Regions from separate parts of the Streptomyces sp. NPDC014801 genome, predicted to be linked through region 2. Evidence: riboswitches for the same ligand, from Rfam matches in the RefSeq annotation. Region 2 holds a riboswitch; each other region holds the start of a gene.
The links. A riboswitch is a leader RNA that binds a small molecule or an ion and turns the genes downstream of it on or off. The one in region 2 is predicted to bind cobalamin.
Positions count from the first base shown of each region.

Region 1: it holds a riboswitch for cobalamin, as region 2 does, so the genes downstream of both, ACF1AL_RS25170 (ribonucleoside-diphosphate reductase subunit alpha) here and ACF1AL_RS23300 (HoxN/HupN/NixA family nickel/cobalt transporter) in region 2, are expected to answer to the same signal.
Region 3: it holds a riboswitch for cobalamin, as region 2 does, so the genes downstream of both, ACF1AL_RS12040 (cobalamin biosynthesis protein) here and ACF1AL_RS23300 (HoxN/HupN/NixA family nickel/cobalt transporter) in region 2, are expected to answer to the same signal.

Region 1 covers NZ_JBIBXG010000010.1:292,253-297,911, forward strand. The annotation lists gene ACF1AL_RS25170 (ribonucleoside-diphosphate reductase subunit alpha) at 1-1,987, opposite strand, end outside; cobalamin riboswitch at 2,110-2,268, opposite strand; gene ACF1AL_RS25175 (GNAT family N-acetyltransferase) at 2,314-2,823, opposite strand; gene mctP (monocarboxylate uptake permease MctP) at 2,925-4,562, opposite strand; gene ACF1AL_RS25185 (DUF3311 domain-containing protein) at 4,559-4,825, opposite strand; gene ACF1AL_RS25190 (GntR family transcriptional regulator) at 5,032-5,659, opposite strand, start outside.
Region 2 covers NZ_JBIBXG010000009.1:311,212-316,870, forward strand. The annotation lists gene dnaK (molecular chaperone DnaK) at 1-1,652, opposite strand, end outside; gene ACF1AL_RS23290 (DUF4142 domain-containing protein) at 1,879-2,595, shown strand; gene ACF1AL_RS23295 (ArsR/SmtB family transcription factor) at 2,653-3,012, opposite strand; cobalamin riboswitch at 3,335-3,520, shown strand; gene ACF1AL_RS23300 (HoxN/HupN/NixA family nickel/cobalt transporter) at 3,548-4,660, shown strand; gene ACF1AL_RS23305 (nucleoside hydrolase) at 4,680-5,645, opposite strand.
Region 3 covers NZ_JBIBXG010000004.1:579,226-584,884, reverse strand. The annotation lists gene ACF1AL_RS12060 (alpha/beta hydrolase) at 1-131, opposite strand, end outside; gene ACF1AL_RS12055 (class II aldolase/adducin family protein) at 347-1,084, opposite strand; gene ACF1AL_RS12050 (inorganic phosphate transporter) at 1,338-2,645, shown strand; gene ACF1AL_RS12045 (hypothetical protein) at 2,680-2,901, shown strand; cobalamin riboswitch at 3,032-3,167, shown strand; gene ACF1AL_RS12040 (cobalamin biosynthesis protein) at 3,273-4,217, shown strand; gene ACF1AL_RS12035 (cobyric acid synthase) at 4,214-5,659, shown strand, end outside.

The sequences.
Region 1 (5,659 bases), on a different contig from region 2:
CCCGGGTGCGGGCGTCCCAGACCCCCAGGTCCTTGAGGTCCTGCACCAGGTAGGAGTTGACCTGGAGGAACTCACCGGACAGCGTCTCGCGCTTGAACAGGTTCGACACCTGCGGCTCGATGCACTCGTACACGCCCGCGATGGACGCGATGGTGGCGGTCGGCGCGATCGCGAGGAGCAGGGAGTTGCGCATCCCCGTGGTGGCGATACGGCGGCGCAGCGCCTCCCAGCGCTCCGGCCAGGTGAGCTCCACGTCGTAGTGGTCGGGGTGCAGCACCCCCCGCGCGGTGCGGGTCTTCTCCCAGGCCGGCAGCGGGCCGTTGCGCTCGGCGAGGTCGGCGGAGGCCTCGTACGCGGCGAGCATGATCCGCTCGGCGATCCGGGTGGACAGCGCCTTCGCCTCGGGGGAGTCGAACGGCAGGCGCAGCTTGAAGAAGACGTCCTGCAGCCCCATCGCGCCCAGGCCCACCGGGCGCCACTGGGCGTTGGAGCGGCCCGCCTGCTCGGTCGGGTAGAAGTTGATGTCGACGACCCGGTCGAGGAAGGTGACCGCGGTGCGGACGGCGCCGTCCAGCCGCGCCCAGTCGATGTCGCCGGCCGCCGCGTCGACGAAGGCGCCGAGGTTCACCGACCCCAGGTTGCACACCGCCGTCTCGCCGTCGTCGGTGACCTCCAGGATCTCCGTGCACAGGTTGGAGGAGTGCACGACGTGGCCCGGGAGCGCGGTCTGGTTGGCGGTGCGGTTGGCGGCGTCCTTGAAGGTCATCCAGCCGTTGCCGGTCTGCGCGAGGGTGCGCATCATCCGGCCGTACAGCTCGCGCGCCGGGATCGTCTTCCGCGCCAGGCCCGCCTGCTCCGCCTTGCGGTAGGCGGCGTCGAACTCCTCGCCCCACAGGTCGACCAGCTCCGGCACGTCGGCCGGGGAGAACAGCGACCACATCTCGTCGGCGTTCACCCGGCGCATGAACTCGTCCGGGATCCAGTGCGCGAGGTTCAGGTTGTGGGTGCGGCGGGCGTCCTCACCGGTGTTGTCCCGCAGCTCCAGGAACTCCTCGATGTCCGAGTGCCAGGTCTCCAGGTACACCGCGGCCGCGCCCTTGCGCCGCCCGCCCTGGTTCACGGCGGCGACGGAGGCGTCCAGGGTCTTCAGGAACGGCACGATGCCGTTGGAGTGCCCGTTGGTGCCCCGGATCAGCGAACCGCGGCTGCGGATGCGGGAGAACGACAGCCCGATGCCGCCGGCGTGCTTGGAGAGCCGGGCGACCTGGTGGTAGCGCTCGTAGAGGGAGTCCAGTTCGTCCCGCGGGGAGTCCAGGAGATAGCAGGACGACATCTGCGGGTGCCGGGTGCCGGAGTTGAACAGGGTGGGGGAGGAGGGCAGGTAGTCCAGGCGGCTCATGAGCCCGTAGAGCGCGGCGACTTCGTCGACCGCCCGGGCCGTGTCGTCCTCGGCCAGCCCGCTCGCCACCCGCAGCAGGAAGTGCTGGGGCGTCTCGACGACCTTGCGGGTGATCGGGTGCCGCAGGAGGTAGCGGCTGTACAGCGTGCGCAGGCCGAAGTAGCCGAAGCGGTCGTCGGCGCCGGTGTCGATCAGCGCGTCGAGCCGCCCGGCGTGCAGGCGCACGAAGTCGGCGGTCCGGTCGGCGATGAGACCCTCGCGGTGGCCCACGGCCACGGAGTCGGTGAAGGACGTCACGCCCTGCGAGGCGGCTTCCGCGCGGATGGCGAGGGTGAGCAGGCGGGCGGCGAGCCGGGAGTAGGCCGGGTCCTCGGAGATGAGTCCGGCGGCGGCCTCGGTGGCCAGTTCCCGCAGTTCCGCCTCGTCGGCGTGCGCCGACCGGCCGCGCAGCGCCGCGGCGGCGACCCGGCCGGGGTCGGTGTCGGGGAGGTCGGCGGTCAGCTCGGTCAGGGTCCGCAGCAGCGCGGCACCGGGACCGTCGGTGAGCGATGCGCCGGCTGAAGCCGGATCGGCGGGCGCGATGGTCACGTGGGGCTCTCCCTCGCTCGGCACGGGGCCTCGGCGAGGGCAGGGGGCAGCACACGAGCGCACGGGGCGCCGCGTCCACCGGCCCATTCCGCGAGGCCCGGACGTCAGGGCACACCGGCCGGGTGGCCGGGTGCACTGTCGGCAGGTCCTCGGACTGACTCCTGGGCACGGCGTTTCCGGGCGGGGCCGGGGAACGGACATGCACAAGTACACCGTTGCGGGACAGTTCCGGATTCGCACCGGATTCCCCTGCGGCGACAGCGAGCATGAGCATACATCTAGTGCCGGGCTGTCGCGTCACCCCCAGATGTTGTGTCCCGGTGGTGTCACAGCGTCAGCTCGTAGGTGAGCAGCATGATGTCGTCCAGCTCGGGCAGGGGGTTCCAGTCCCGCTCGGGCGTGCGGACGAAGCCCAGGCGTTCGTAGATGCGGTGGGCGGCGCGCATGGTCCGCTGGGTCGACAGCACGATGGCCGTGCAGCCCTCGACCGCCCGGGCGCGCTCGACGCAGGCCCGCACCAGCGCCTCGCCGGTGCCCCGGCCGCGCGCCTCGTGGGCCACCGCGAGCATCCGTATCTCGGCCTCGCCGGGGCGGGCGATGTCGGCCATGGGGCCGCCGGCCGGGACGAAGGTGACGCCGCCGAGGACCGTGCCGCTGTCGTCGGCGGCGACCAGCACCTGGGCCGCGGCGGCGCGCCGGGCGACGTCGCGCAGCTCGTCGAGGTAGGTGTCGCTCTCGCCGAAGTCGAGCAGCCCGTCGTGGAGATAGGCCCGGGCGGTGATCTCCCCGAGCACGGCGTACTCGGCGGGGTCGGCCGGGCGGATCCGGATGTCCATGGGGTGAGTGTGCCGCACGGGTACGACAACGGGCCGCCGGATTTCCCGGCGGCCCGTGTGCGCGGACCGGACGGTGACCGGAGCGCGGGTGCGCGGACCGGTCAGTGACCGGCGCCCGCCGTGGCCGGCGGCAACTCGACCTGGACGCCCGGGTCGCCGGCGTCGGCCGTGTAGTCCTCCGGCCGGGTCTCGTCCGTGCCCTCGGGCGCCTTCAGGGCCTTCAGGACGAAGGTCAGCACGACCGTCACGACCACGTTGAGGACGAACGCCGTCAGGCCGATGTAGCCGATCTCGCCGATGCCGGGGATCTCCTTGGCGGAGCCGCCGAAGTGCTTCTGGCTCGGGTTGGTCGGCGAGGGCACGCCGTAGGCCACCAGCGTGCCGTAGACCATGCCGACCGCCCAGCCCGCCAGCAGCGCCCAGCGGTGGAACCACCGCGTGAACAGGCCGCCCACCAGGGCCGGGAAGGTCTGCAGGATCCAGATGCCGCCGAGCAGCTGGAAGTTGATGGCGACCGTCTTGTCCATGGTCAGGACGAAGACCAGCGCGCCGACCTTCACCAGCAGGGACACCAGCTTGGAGACCTTGGTCTCCTGCTCGGGCGTCGCGTCCGGCTTGATGAAGTCCTTGTAGATGTTGCGCGTGAACAGGTTCGCCGCCGCGATCGACATGATCGCCGCCGGGACCAGCGCCCCGATGCCGATCGCCGCGAAGGCGATGCCCGCGAACCAGTCCGGGAACATGGTCTCGAACAGCTGCGGGATGGCCAGCTGGCCGTTCTGCACCTTGATCCCGGCCGCGATCGCCATGAAGCCGAGCAGCGCGAGCAGGCCCAGCATCAGCGAGTACAGCGGCAGGATCGTGGTGTTGCGGCGGATCACCTCACGGCTCTTGGAGGAGAGCGTCGCGGTGATCGAGTGCGGGTACATGAACAGCGCGAGCGCGGAGCCCAGCGCCAGCGTGGCGTAGGTCCACTGCTGTGCCTCGCCCGAGGCCAGCGCGCCCCGCGGCTTGCCCGTGGTCGGGTTGACCTGGCTGAACGCGTCGCCCGCCTTGGCGAAGATGTCGTCGAAACCGCCCAGCTTGATCGGGATGTAGATGATCGCCACCGCGATGACGAGGTAGATCAGCGCGTCCTTCACGAACGCGATCAGCGCGGGGGCCCGCAGACCCGACGAGTACGTGTACGCCGCCAGCACGCCGAACGCGATCAGCAGCGGCAGGTCCTTGACGAACCAGTTGGTGTTCTCGCCGCCGCCGACGCCCATCACGTCCAGCACGGCCTGGATGCCGACGAGCTGGAGCGCGATGTACGGCATCGTCGCCAGGATGCCGGTGACGGCCACGGCCAGCGACAGTCCCTTGGACCCGAAGCGGCCGCGCACGAAGTCCGACGTCGTCACATACCCGTGCTTGTGCGACACCGACCACAGCCGGGGCAGGAAGGTGAAGATCAGCGGGTAGACGAGGATCGTGTACGGCACCGCGAAGAAGCCGGACGCGCCCGCCGCGTAGATCGCCGCCGGCACCGCGACGAAGGTGTACGCCGTGTACAGGTCGCCGCCGAGCAGGAACCACGTGATCCAGGTGCCGAACGACCGTCCGCCCAGGCCCCATTCGTCGAGGCTGTGCTCGTTCTCGGCCTTGCGCCAGCGGGCCGCCAGGAAGCCCATGACGGTCACGAGCAGGAAGAAGAAGATGAAGACGCCGAGTGCGACGCCGTTCACGCCGTCCTTCACTTGTCCGCACCGCCCTTCTGGGACGCGCGGGCGCGCTGGTCACGCTGCCACAGCTTGTAAGCGATCATCGTCAGTGCCGTGGAGATGAGCACCCACAGCATCTGGTACCAGTAGAAGAACGGGATCCCGATGAAGGCCGGGTCCACCTTGGCGTAACTACCGACCCACAGCATCGCCACGAAGGGCGCGACAAGGCAGAGGGCGATGACGACGCGCACGGGCGTCACCACCGCCGGTCTGGACACATCTGGCGCATTCGACATCGCGCGGCTCCGTCCCCTCACTGATCACCTGTGCAATGCGCAGGAAATCTAGGTCAGGTGTAGCAGGAACGGAACCCCTCGTCCGTATAACGGTCGTTGACATCCGTGACCGTTATACGACCGCGATGCCGCCGCGATCCGGCGGCCCGCTGCCGGGCCGCTGCCGGGCCGCCTCGGTGGGGGGGCGAGGTGGGCCCCCCGGGGCGTCAGTCCTGAGGGCGCTTCAGGCGGGCCACGAACTTGTAGCGGTCGCCCCGGTAGACCGAGCGCACCCACTCCACCGGCTCGCCGTGCCGGTCGAAGGAGTGGCGGGAGAGCATCAGCATCGGCAGGCCCACGTCGGTGCCGAGCAGGCCGGCTTCGCGCGGGGTGGCCAGCGAGGTCTCGATGGTCTCCTCGGCCTCGGCGAGGTGGACGTCGTAGACCTCGGCGAGCGCGGTGTACAGGGACGTGTACTTCACCAGCGAGCGGCGCAGCGCCGGGAACCGCTTGGCCGAGAGGTGGGTCGTCTCGATCGCCATCGGCTCGCCGTTGGCCATGCGCAGCCGCTCGATGCGCAGCACCCGGCCGCCGGCGGTGATGTCGAGCAGCGTGGCGAGCCGCTCGTCGGCGGTGATGTACCCGACGTCCAGCAACTGCGAGGTGGGCTCCAGGCCCTGGGCGCGCATGTCCTCCGTGTACGACGTCAGCTGCAGCGCCTGCGAGACCTTGGGCTTGGCCACGAACGTGCCCTTGCCCTGGATGCGCTCCAGCCGGCCCTCGACCACGAGCTCCTGCAGGGCCTGGCGCACGGTCGTGCGGGAGGTGTCGAACTCCGCCGCGAGCGTCCGCTCG
Region 2 (5,659 bases):
TTCTCCTTCAGCTCCGCCAGCGCCTCCTCCGTCTCCCGCCGGGCGTCCGCCGGGATGTTGTCGGGGTTGTCGCGGATGAGCTTCTCCGTCTGGTAGACGAGCTGCTCCCCCTGGTTGCGGGTCTCCGCCGCCTCGCGCCGGCGCCGGTCCTCCTCGGCGTGCTGCTCGGCCTCCCGCACCATGCGGTCGATGTCGTTGCGCGGCAGCGCCGACCCACCGGTGACGGTCATCTTCTGTTCCTTGCCGGTGCCGAGGTCCTTCGCGAAGACGTGCATGATCCCGTTGGCGTCGATGTCGAACGCCACCTCGATCTGCGGCACGCCCCGCGGCGCCGGCGGCAGCCCCGTCAGCTCGAACATCCCGAGCTTCTTGTTGTACGAGGCGATCTCCCGCTCCCCCTGGTAGACCTGGATCGTCACCGACGGCTGGTTGTCCTCCGCCGTCGTGAAGATCTCCGAACGCCGCGTGGGGATCGTCGTGTTGCGTTCGATGAGCTTGGTCATGATGCCGCCCTTGGTCTCGATCCCGAGGGACAGCGGGGTGACGTCCAGCAGCAGGACGTCCTTGACCTCGCCCTTCATCACTCCGGCCTGCAGCGACGCGCCGACCGCGACGACCTCGTCCGGGTTGACGCCCTTGTGCGGCTCCTTGCCGGTGAGTTCCTTCACCAGCTCCGTGACGGCCGGCATCCGGGTCGATCCGCCGACCAGCACCACGTGGTCGATGTCCTTGACGGAGATCCCCGCGTCCCGCACCGCGTTCTGGAACGGCCTCCGGCAGCGCTCCAGCAGATCCGCCGTCAGCTGCTGGAACTGCGCCCGCGTCAGCTTCTCGTCCAGATGCAGCGGCCCCTCGGCGGAGGCGGTGACGTAGGGCAGGTTGATGGTGGTCTCGGTCGACGACGACAGCTCCATCTTCGCCTTCTCCGCGGCCTCCCTCAGCCGCTGCACGGCCATCTTGTCCTTGCCGAGGTCCACGCCGTAGTGGTTCTTGAAGGTGGTGACGAGATGGTCGACGATCCGCTGGTCCCAGTCGTCACCGCCGAGGTGCGTGTCCCCGTTGGTGGCCTTGACCTCGATGACGCCGTCGCCCATCTCCAGCAGCGACACGTCGAAGGTGCCGCCGCCGAGGTCGAAGACGAGCACCGTCTGGTCGTTCTCCTTGTCCAGCCCGTACGCGAGCGCGGCGGCCGTCGGCTCGTTGATGATCCTGAGGACGTTCAGGCCGGCGATCTCCCCGGCCTCCTTGGTCGCCTGGCGCTGGGAGTCGTCGAAGTACGCCGGCACGGTGATCACGGCGTCGGTGACGTCCTCCCCGAGGTAGGCCTCCGCGTCCCGCTTGAGCTTCTGCAGCACCCGCGCGGAGATCTCCTGCGCGGTGTACCGCTTGCCGTCGACGTCCCCCTGTTCCGGGAACCGCCAGCCGTGATCGCCCACGTGCCGCTTGACGGACCGCGCCGTGCGCTCCACGTTGGTCACGGCCTGCCGTTTGGCCACCTCGCCGACCAGCACCTCGCCGTTCTTGGCGAAGGCGACGACGGACGGGGTGGTGCGGGCGCCCTCCGTGTTGGTGATGACGGTGGGCTCACCGCCCTCCAGGACCGAGACCACCGAGTTCGTGGTGCCGAGATCGATTCCCACCGGACGCGCCATCGGGCTCTCCCTCCTCGGGTGCCGCAGCTGCGGGGATACGCCTGGTTCACCTGGTTCACCCCATTTTCCTGCATCCGTCGTGAGCAGGTCGCGGTCGGGGAAGATTTTTCCGGCCGCTCCGAACACAACCCGCCGTCCCTGCGTACTCCTGTCCGTACGTCCCTGCGACCGGACACCGACAGGAGGCATGGTGCGACTCTCGCGGAACGCGACGGGAACCCTCTTCGTGGGCGGCGCCCTCGGCCTGACCCTCGTGGCGCTCGCCTATCCCGCCATGCTGGGCGTGCAGACGGTGTCCAGCGACACCTCGCGGGTGATCGCGAACACCCAGTGGGGGCCGCTCACCGAGGGCGACCGCGACTTCGTGGTGAAGGTGCGCGCGGCCGGCCTGTGGGAGTATCCCGTGGGCCAGATGGCGTTGAAGAAGAGCACCGACAAGGCGGTCCTCACCGCCGGGCGGCACCTGATCGACGGGCACGCGGCGCTGGACATCACGTGCCGCCGTATCGCGCCGATGCTGAACATCACACTGCCCAACCTGGCCAGCCCCCAGCAGCAGGGCTTCATCGCCACCCTCAACGCGGACACCGGCCGGCAGTTCGACTCCGACTTCGCCAACATCCTGCGCATCACCCACGGCTCGATCTTCAACACGATCGCGAAGGTCCGCTCCACGACGAAGAACACGCTGGTGCGCGCGCTCGCCGACCAGGCGAACGACACCGTGCTGGACCACATCACGGTCATGGAGAAGACCGGTCTGGTCAACTTCGACCAGGCCCTCTTCCAGCAGACCGCCCCGCCGAAGCTGCCCTCGACCGACGTCACGCCGCCACCCCCGGCCGCGGGCCAGCCGCAGGTGGTGCTGCCCCCGCCGCCGAACGCGACGTCCACACCCGTCGCCCTGCCCGGCGACCCGGCGCCGAGCCCGACGGTGCGCTAGCGCGCCGACCTCCGGCGGCCCGGCCGACGCCGCCGCCGACCGGGCCGCCGGAGGCCGTCAGCTCGTGTCGGCGGCACACTGCGCGAGCAGCGCCCGTACGTCCTCGTCGACCACCCGGTAGCGGACGATCCGGCCCTCCTTCTCCCCCGCCACGGTGCCGGCCGCCCGCAGCAGCCGCAGGGCCTGCGAGACGGCCGGGTCGTTCATCCCGGTCGCGATCGCCAGGTCGGACACGGCGAGCGGGCCGGTGCGGTGCAGGGCGAGCAGGAGGGCGAGCCGGTTGGGGTCGGCCAGCAGGGAGAAGCGGTCGGCCCAGGCACGCACGTGAGCGGCGTCGCCGATGGCGGCGATGGCGTCACAGACGCGGTGGCCGTCGATGGTCCGGCGGTCGGCGCGGTCGGGGGGCACGAGGTGCATGCCGGCATTCTCCCGCCCCGACCCCGACCCCCGGCGCGCGGGCCCGGCGCGCGGCCCCCACCTCGTCCGCCCCGCCCGTAGGCACCGGAAGGCGGACCGGGCCCCGGGAGGCGACCCGGACCCGGGCAGCAGGCCTCAGGAGATGACCCGGACCCGGGCAGGAGGCCCGGTCGCAAACCCCCAGGGGCACCCCCGAAGGTGCCCCGCCCCCCTCCCCCAGGGGTACTCCCACAACCACCCCGGACGTGACCCGCGCCCCCTCTCCTCTGTGATCTTGGATACCTGCTCAGCTGTGCAGCTATGCAGAAGAGGTCCCGGACCCCTACCGTGGGCGGGCCGTGGTGTTCGGGAAGTCGGTGTGGAACCGACGCGGCCCTCGCCACTGTGATCGGGGAGTTCACGTCCCGTCCGGCCGTGTGCCGGGCCACTGGTCGTACGACCGGGAAGGCAGGGACGACGGACGCACGACCCGTCAGCCAGGAGACCGGCCACGGCAGCTCACGAAGTGATCCACGAGGTGCTGGAGCGTGACCGGATGACCCTGCCCGACCCTGCCCCGACGACCGCCAAGGCCCAGTTCGCCTGGCGCCGCGAGGACACCCTGAAAACGGCCGGCCTGATGGCCGTCATCGCGGCACTGCACGTCGTCGCGTTCGGGATCCTCTTCCTGCTCGTCGTACCCGGCCACTACGAGGTCGGCTCCAAGGCCTTCGGCATCGGACTCGGCGTCACCGCCTACACCCTCGGGGTGCGGCACGCCTTCGACGCCGACCACATCGCCGCCATCGACAACACCACCCGCAAGCTCATGGCCGACGGCAAGCGGCCGGTGTCCGTGGGCTTCTGGTTCGCGCTCGGGCACTCCAGCGTGGTCGTCGCCCTCGCCGTGATGATCGCGGCGGGCACCCAGCTCGCCGACCGGGTCACCAATGAGGGGTCCACCACCCACCAGGTGCTCGGCTTCCTCGGCACGACCATCGCCGGCGGCTTCCTCTACCTCATCGCCGCGCTCAACCTGGTCGCCCTGGCCGGCATCCTGAAGGTGTTCCGTTCGATGCGGGCCGGCACGTACGACGAGACCGAGCTCGAACGCCACCTGGACTCGCGCGGTTTCATGAACCGCTTCCTCGGCCGGCTCACCCGCTCCATCTCCCGGCCGGGCCAGATGTACCCGCTGGGCTTCCTGTTCGGCCTCGGCTTCGAGACCGCCACCGAGGTCACGCTGATGGTGATGGCCGGCTCGGGCGCGGCGGCCGGACTGCCCTGGTACGCGATCCTGTGCCTGCCGCTGCTGTTCACGGCGGGCATGTGCCTGTTCGACACCCTGGACGGCACGTTCATGAACTTCGCCTACCAGTGGGCGTTCTCCAACCCGGTGCGCAAGGTGTTCTACAACCTCGCCATCACCGGCCTGTCCATCGCCGTCGCGTTCGTCATCGGCACGATCGAGCTGGTCGGCGTGCTGCACGACAAGTTCGACCTGCACGACGACGTCACCGGCTGGATCGCCGGGATCGAACTGGACAGCGTCGGCTACCTCATCGTCGCCCTGTTCGTGCTGGTGTGGGCGGTGGCGATCGGCTACTGGCGGATCGCCAAGGTGGAGGAGCGCTGGTCCCCGCCCTCCGCCACCACCGCCGCCGACTAGGGGGTGTCGGGAGAGTCCCTCAGCGCTCCACCGTGTCCAGGTACAGCTTCACGTAGCGGTCGACGTCGACCTCCAACGCGACGTCGACCAGCGGCTGTTCACGGGCGCCCTCGTGGATCTCGGACTCGCCCGGCCGGGGGCGCCGGTCGACGATGGTCTGTCCGCGGCCCGGCCCGGGGGCCAGCGACACCTCCACCGGCAGGGGACGGGTCGTCAGCCCGGCCGGGTCGGCGACCGCGCACACCGCGCCCGCGTCGCCGAGCCCGCCGGCCTCCTCGGCCTCCGGGGCGCCGCCCTGCGTGGTCGGCCGGTGGGCCAGCAGCTCTCCGGCCAGCCGGGTGCCGGGCTCGCCGCTCCCGCGCATCCGGTGCACGTCCGTGGCCGGCACCACGACCCGCATGAACACGTCCAGGCCGTACATGGTGATCGGCACGCCGGCGCTCAGCAGGATCGCCGCGGCCTCCGGGTCGTGCCAGACGTTGAACTCGGCGACGGGAGTGGCGTTGCCGGTGGTGACCGCGCCGCCCATGAAGACGATCCGCTCGATGTTGCGGGTCACCTCCGGGTGGGTGCGCAGCAGCAGCGCGATGTTCGTCAGCGGCGCGGTCGGCACGAGGGTGACCGGGCGGGGGCTGGCGAGGATCTCGCGGCGCAGCAGCGTCACGGCGTCCACGTCGGCGGGACGGCGGGTGGGTGCGGGCAGCCCCAGGTCGCCCATGCCGTCGCTGCCGTGCACGTGCCGCGCGGATCGCGCCGGCTCGATCAGCGGCCGCTCGGCGCCCCGCGCCACGGGGATGTCCGGCGCCCCCGCCTGCTCCAGCACGGTCAGCGTGTTGCGGACGACCCCGTCCACGTCGGTGTTCCCCGCGACACAGGTCACCGCGCGCAGGTCCAGGCCGGGATGGCGTACGGCGAACAGCAGGGCGAGCGCGTCGTCGACGCCGGTGTCGCAGTCGATGATCACAGGAATGGGCTGACCGTCCACCAGAACTCCTTCCG
Region 3 (5,659 bases), on a different contig from region 2:
TCCGTGGGCAGCGGACGGCCCGGCGGCGCCTTGAGCGCTGCGTCGCTGGCGAGTCGGCCGGCGGCCACGGCGGCGGCCCCGGCGCCCATCACGGCGGTGACGGCAGCGGCCGTCGCTTTGACAGTGCGCACGACATCCAGTTTCCCGGCGAGCCCCACCTCAAGCCACCGGAAGCGACACCCGGAGTGACCGGCCCGACCGAAACGCCCCCCACGCCCCGAGGGTCCAGTCACGACCGACGGGACGACACCCCGCTCAGGGGCGCGGGGAACCGCGCGACCAGCCCCCACACGCCCGCACCGGCACCCGCACCCCCAGGGCACCCGCAGCTCACCGCCCCGCCCCCTCACCCCCGCTGCCCATACCCCCGCAGCCGTTCCGTCACCTCGGCCAGGTCCGCCTCCGTCAGGAGGGTCGGGGTGCGGTCCGGGACCGACGAGGCCGTCAGCCACAGGCGGCACATCCACTCCAGCTGGGCCGTGCGGTCGTAGGCCTGGTCGAGGCCGGCGCCGTAGGTGATCGTCCCGTGGTTCTGCAGCAGGCAGCCCGTGCGGCCGGCCAGGGCGTCCAGCATGTGGCGGGCCAGTTCCTCCGTGCCGTACGTCGCGTACGGGGCGACCCGGACGGGGCCGCCGAGGGCCGCGGCCATGTAGTGGACGAGCGGCAGCTCGGAGACCAGCGTGGAGACGGCGGTCGCGTGCACCGCGTGCGTGTGCACGACGGCCCCCGCGTCGGTGGTGCGGTATACGGCGAGGTGCATCGGCAGCTCGCTCGTCGGCACCAGCGAGCCGCGCACCTGACGGCCGTCGAGATCGACCGCCGTCAGGTCCTGCGGCCGCAGCCGGTCGTAGGGCACGCCCGACGGGGTGACCAGCACCAGGTCGCCGACGCGCACCGAGACGTTGCCGGACGTGCCGACGACCAGCCCGTCGGCCACGGTCCGGCGCGCCGTCGCGACCAGCTCCGCCCAGGCCGCCGCTTCGTCCTCACCACCGGGAACGACCGGCTCCGGTCCCGTCCCGCTCCCGCCCTCCGCGCGGGCCCCCGGCCCGTCCCCCGCCGTCCACCGCTGCTTCGCCGACATGCCGCGATCCTGCCAGGGGCGCCCCGCCCGGGCATGTCCCCCGGCGCAGTGACCGGAATCTCATCCACGCCGCCCCGGGCCACCGGAACGAGCGGCGCGAGCCGCGGGGCCCGTGTGCCGTACGGGCCGTCGGCGGCGAGCGGAGCGGCACCCCCCTCTTTCCGACATCGGGACGCCCGGCCCAGTTCACCTTCCGTTCACCCGGGTTACCTACGTTCGGCTCGCCAATGACTTCGAACGAATGCCTGGGTAAATGGAAAGCTTCTCGCTGATCCTCGCGATTGTGGTCGTCACCGCACTCGCGTTCGATTTCACGAACGGTTTCCACGACACCGCCAACGCGATGGCCACCACCATCTCGACCGGCGCGCTGCGGCCCAAGATCGCCGTGGCCATGTCCGCCGCCCTCAACCTTGTGGGCGCCTTCCTCTCCGTGGAGGTCGCCAACACGATCTCCAAGGGTCTCGTCGACGAGAGCGGCATCCGTCCCGAGGTCATCTTCGCCGCCCTGGTCGGCGCGATCCTCTGGAACCTGCTGACCTGGCTCGTGGGCCTGCCCTCCAGCTCCTCCCACGCCCTGATGGGCGGTCTGATCGGCGCCACCGTCGCCTCCGCCGGCTTCGGCGCGGTCCACGGCGACGTGCTCGTGACCAAGGTGCTGCTGCCCGCGGTGGCCGCCCCGATCGTCGCCGGGCTCGCCGCGATGGCCGCCACGCGGCTGTCGTACACGATCGGCAAGAAGGCCGACGGCAAGGCCGCCGAGAAGGGCTACCGGGCCGGCCAGATCGCCTCCGCGGGCCTGGTCTCCCTCGCCCACGGCACCAACGACGCGCAGAAGACGATGGGCGTCATCACCCTGGCCCTGGTCGCCGGCGGCGCCGTCGCGCCCGACTCCGACCCTCCCACCTGGGTGATCCTCTCCGCCGGCCTGGCCATCGCGCTCGGCACCTACATCGGCGGCTGGCGCATCATCCGCACCATGGGCAAGGGCCTGACGGACATGCAGCCGCAGCAGGGCTTCGCCGCCCAGACCAGCGCGGCCACCGCCATCCTCGCCTCCTCCCACCTCGGCTTCTCGCTGTCCACCACGCACGTCGTCTCCGGCTCCGTGATGGGCGCGGGCCTGGGCCGCAAGGGCGGCGTGGTGCGCTGGTCGACCGCGACCCGGATGTTCGTCGCCTGGGCGCTGACCCTGCCGGCCGCCGCCCTGGTCGGCGCGCTCGCCGAGTACGTCACCGGCCTCGGTGACTGGGGCACCGCGCTGGTCGCCGTCTTCCTGGTGGCCTCCAGCTTCGCCATCTGGCGGATCTCCCGCCGCGAGGTCGTCGACCACACCAACGTCAACGCCGCCGACCCCGCCACGGAGGAGCCGGCCGGCGTGGTGACCACCGCGATCGCCGCCGTGACCCCGCCCCCGGCCGCCGGCCTGGCCGCCGTGGGCGACCCGGCGGCCTCGGTCCCGGCCACCCCCGAGGACCTGACGGCCACCATCCCGGCCCCCGCGGCCGCGGAGCCGGCGGCCACCGCCACGCCCGCCGCGAACCCGGCCCCGGCCGCCTGACGGCCGCTCACGGGAACGAAGGAAGAGAAGCAGCATGAAGATCGACTGGGCGGCCCTCGGCTCCGTCTTCGGTGTCAGCCTCGCGGTCACCGTCGGCCTGGTGACCCTGTTCACCCTCGGCATCATGGGCCTCTCCCGCCGTGAGCGGGTCCAGGCCCAGGGCGGCTCGGCCGCCCTCGCGGTCACCGGCGCGTACGTCTGCTTCGCCGCGTGCGCGGCGGCGGTGGCGTACGGGATCCATCTGATCGTCGCCTGACCTCACGCATCGGCGGACGCGGGGTGCCCCACCGGCACCCCGCGTTCGCGTGTGACCTGGCAGGTCCCCTCCGTGTGGGCCTGCCCACACTCCTCCACCCCAGGTCAAGGGCAAGTTGACGGCCCTCGAACAGCCGTGGTGGACTGCCGGGGCCAAGTTGCGGCGGCAGGAGAGGAAGCCGGTGGAAGTCCGGCGCGGTCCCGCCACTGTCACCGGGGTGCGAACCCCGGGAGCCAGGAACTCTCACCGCCGATCTCCTTCGAACCAGGGCGCGGACACCCTGAGTGAGGACATGACGCCATGCGCGGCTGCCGGTCGAGGACCAGGCCCACCCTTCCCGCTCCGCTCGACCCCGCGGTCGGCTGAGCCCGATGCGAGCCGAACGCGTCTTCGCGTACGGCGCCGCCGCCGGCCTCCTCGGCGACCTCCTCCTCGGTGACCCGCGGCGCGGGCACCCGGTCGCCGTGTTCGGACGGGCCGCGGCCGCCGTCGAACGCGCCCTGTGGCGCGACCACCGCGGCTGGGGCGCCCTGCACACCGCCGTCTGCGCGGGCGGCGCCGTCGCCCTCGGGGCCGCCGCCACCCGTGCCGTCCGCCGCTCCCCCGCCGCCTCCGTGGCGCTGACCGCGGCCGCCACCTGGTCCGTCGTCGGCGGGACCTCCCTCGCCCGCGAGGCCCGCGCCATCGGCCGGGCCCTGGACGCCGGTGACGTCGAGGCCGCCCGCGCCCGCCTGCCCCACCTGTGCGGACGCGACCCGCAGGCCCTGGACGCCGACGGCATCGCACGGGCGGTCGTGGAGTCCGTCGCCGAGAACACCTCCGACGCCGTCGTGGGCGCCCTGGTGTGGGGCGCGCTCGCCGGGGTGCCGGGACTGCTGGGCTTCCGCGCGGTGAACACCCTGGACGCGATGGTGGGTCACAAGTCGCCCCGCCACCTGCGCTTCGGCTGGGCCTCGGCGCGCCTGGACGACCTCGCTGGCTGGCCGGGCGCGCGGCTGACCGCCGCCCTCGCCGCGGCCGCGGGGCCCGACCCGCGCGGCGCCCTGCGGGCCTGGAAGGCGGACGCCGGCCGGCACCCGAGCCCCAACGCCGGGCCCGTGGAGGCCTCCTTCGCGGGCGCCCTCGGCGTACGGCTCGGCGGCACCCTCTCCTACGGCGGCCGGGTCGAGCACCGGCCCGTCCTGAACGGGGCGACGGGACGCGCCGTCGCCGTGACCGACATCGACCGGGCGGTACGGCTGTCCCGCCGGGTCGGCTGGCTCGCGCTCGGCGTGGGAGTGGCCGGGCGTCTGGTAGCGAAGGGGCGGAAGAAATGAACGGTGGTCTCCTCGTCGCCGGCACCACCTCCGACGCCGGCAAGAGCGTCGTGACCGCCGGGATCTGCCGGTGGCTGGTGCGGCAGGGCGTGAAGGTGGCGCCCTTCAAGGCGCAGAACATGTCGCTGAACTCCTTCGTCACACGGGAGGGCGCCGAGATCGGGCGGGCGCAGGCCATGCAGGCCCAGGCGTGCCGGATCGAGCCGACCGCGCTGATGAACCCGGTGCTGCTCAAGCCCGGTGGTGAACAGAGCAGCCAGGTGGTGCTGCTGGGCAAGCCGGTGGGCGAGCTGAGCGCACGCGGCTACCACGGCGGACGCCAGCAGAAGCTGCTGGGCACGGTGCTGGACTGCCTGGCCGAGTTGCGGGGCACGTATGACGCGGTGATCTGCGAGGGGGCGGGGTCGCCGGCCGAGATCAACCTGCGCCGGACCGACATCGTGAACATGGGCATCGCGCGGGGCGCGCGACTGCCCGTGCTCGTCGTCGGCGACATCGACCGCGGGGGCGTGTTCGCGTCCTTCTTCGGCACCGTCGCGCTGCTCTCCCGCGAGGACCAGGAGCTGGTCGCCGGGTTCCTGGTGAACAAGTTCCGCGGTGACGTCTCCCTGCTGGAGCCGGGCCTGGACATGCTCCACGGCCTCACCGGGCGGCGGACGTACGGCGTGCTGCCCTTCCGGCACGGGCTCGGCATCGACGAGGAGGACGGGCTGCGGGTGTCCCTGCGCGGCACGGTCCGCGAGTCGAACGTCTCCCCGCCGGTCGGCGAGGACGTGCTGCGGGTCGCCGTCTGCGCGATCCCGCTGATGTCCAATTTCACCGACGTGGACGCGCTCGCCGCCGAACCCGGCGTGGTCGTGCGGTTCGTGGACCGGCCGGAGGAACTGGCCGACGCGGACCTGGTGGTGATCCCGGGGACGCGCGGCACGGTCCGCGCGCTGGAGTGGCTGCGCGAGCGCGGCCTGGCGGACGCGCTGGTCCGCAGGGCGGCCGAGGGGCGGCCGGTCCTCGGCGTCTGCGGCGGCTTCCAGATCCTCGGCGAGCACATCGAGGACGAGGTGGAGAGCCGGCGCGGGCACGTCGACGGGCTCGGCATCCTGCCCGTGCGGGTGCGCTTCGCCCGCGAGAAGACCCTCACCCGGCCCTCCGGGGAAGCCCTCGGCGAACCCGTCGAGGGCTACGAGATCCATCACGGCGTGGCCACCGTCGGCGGGGGCGAACCCTTCCTGGACGGCTGCCGGGTCGGCCAGACCTGGGGCACGCACTGGCACGGCTCGCTGGAGTCCGACGGCTTCCGCCGCGCCTTCCTGCGCGAGGTGGCCGCCGCCGCGGGCCGCCGCTTCGTGCCGGCCCCCGGCACCTCGTTCGCCGCGCTGCGCGAGGAGCAGCTCGACCGGCTCGGCGACCTGATCGAACAGCACGCGGACACGGACGCGCTGTGG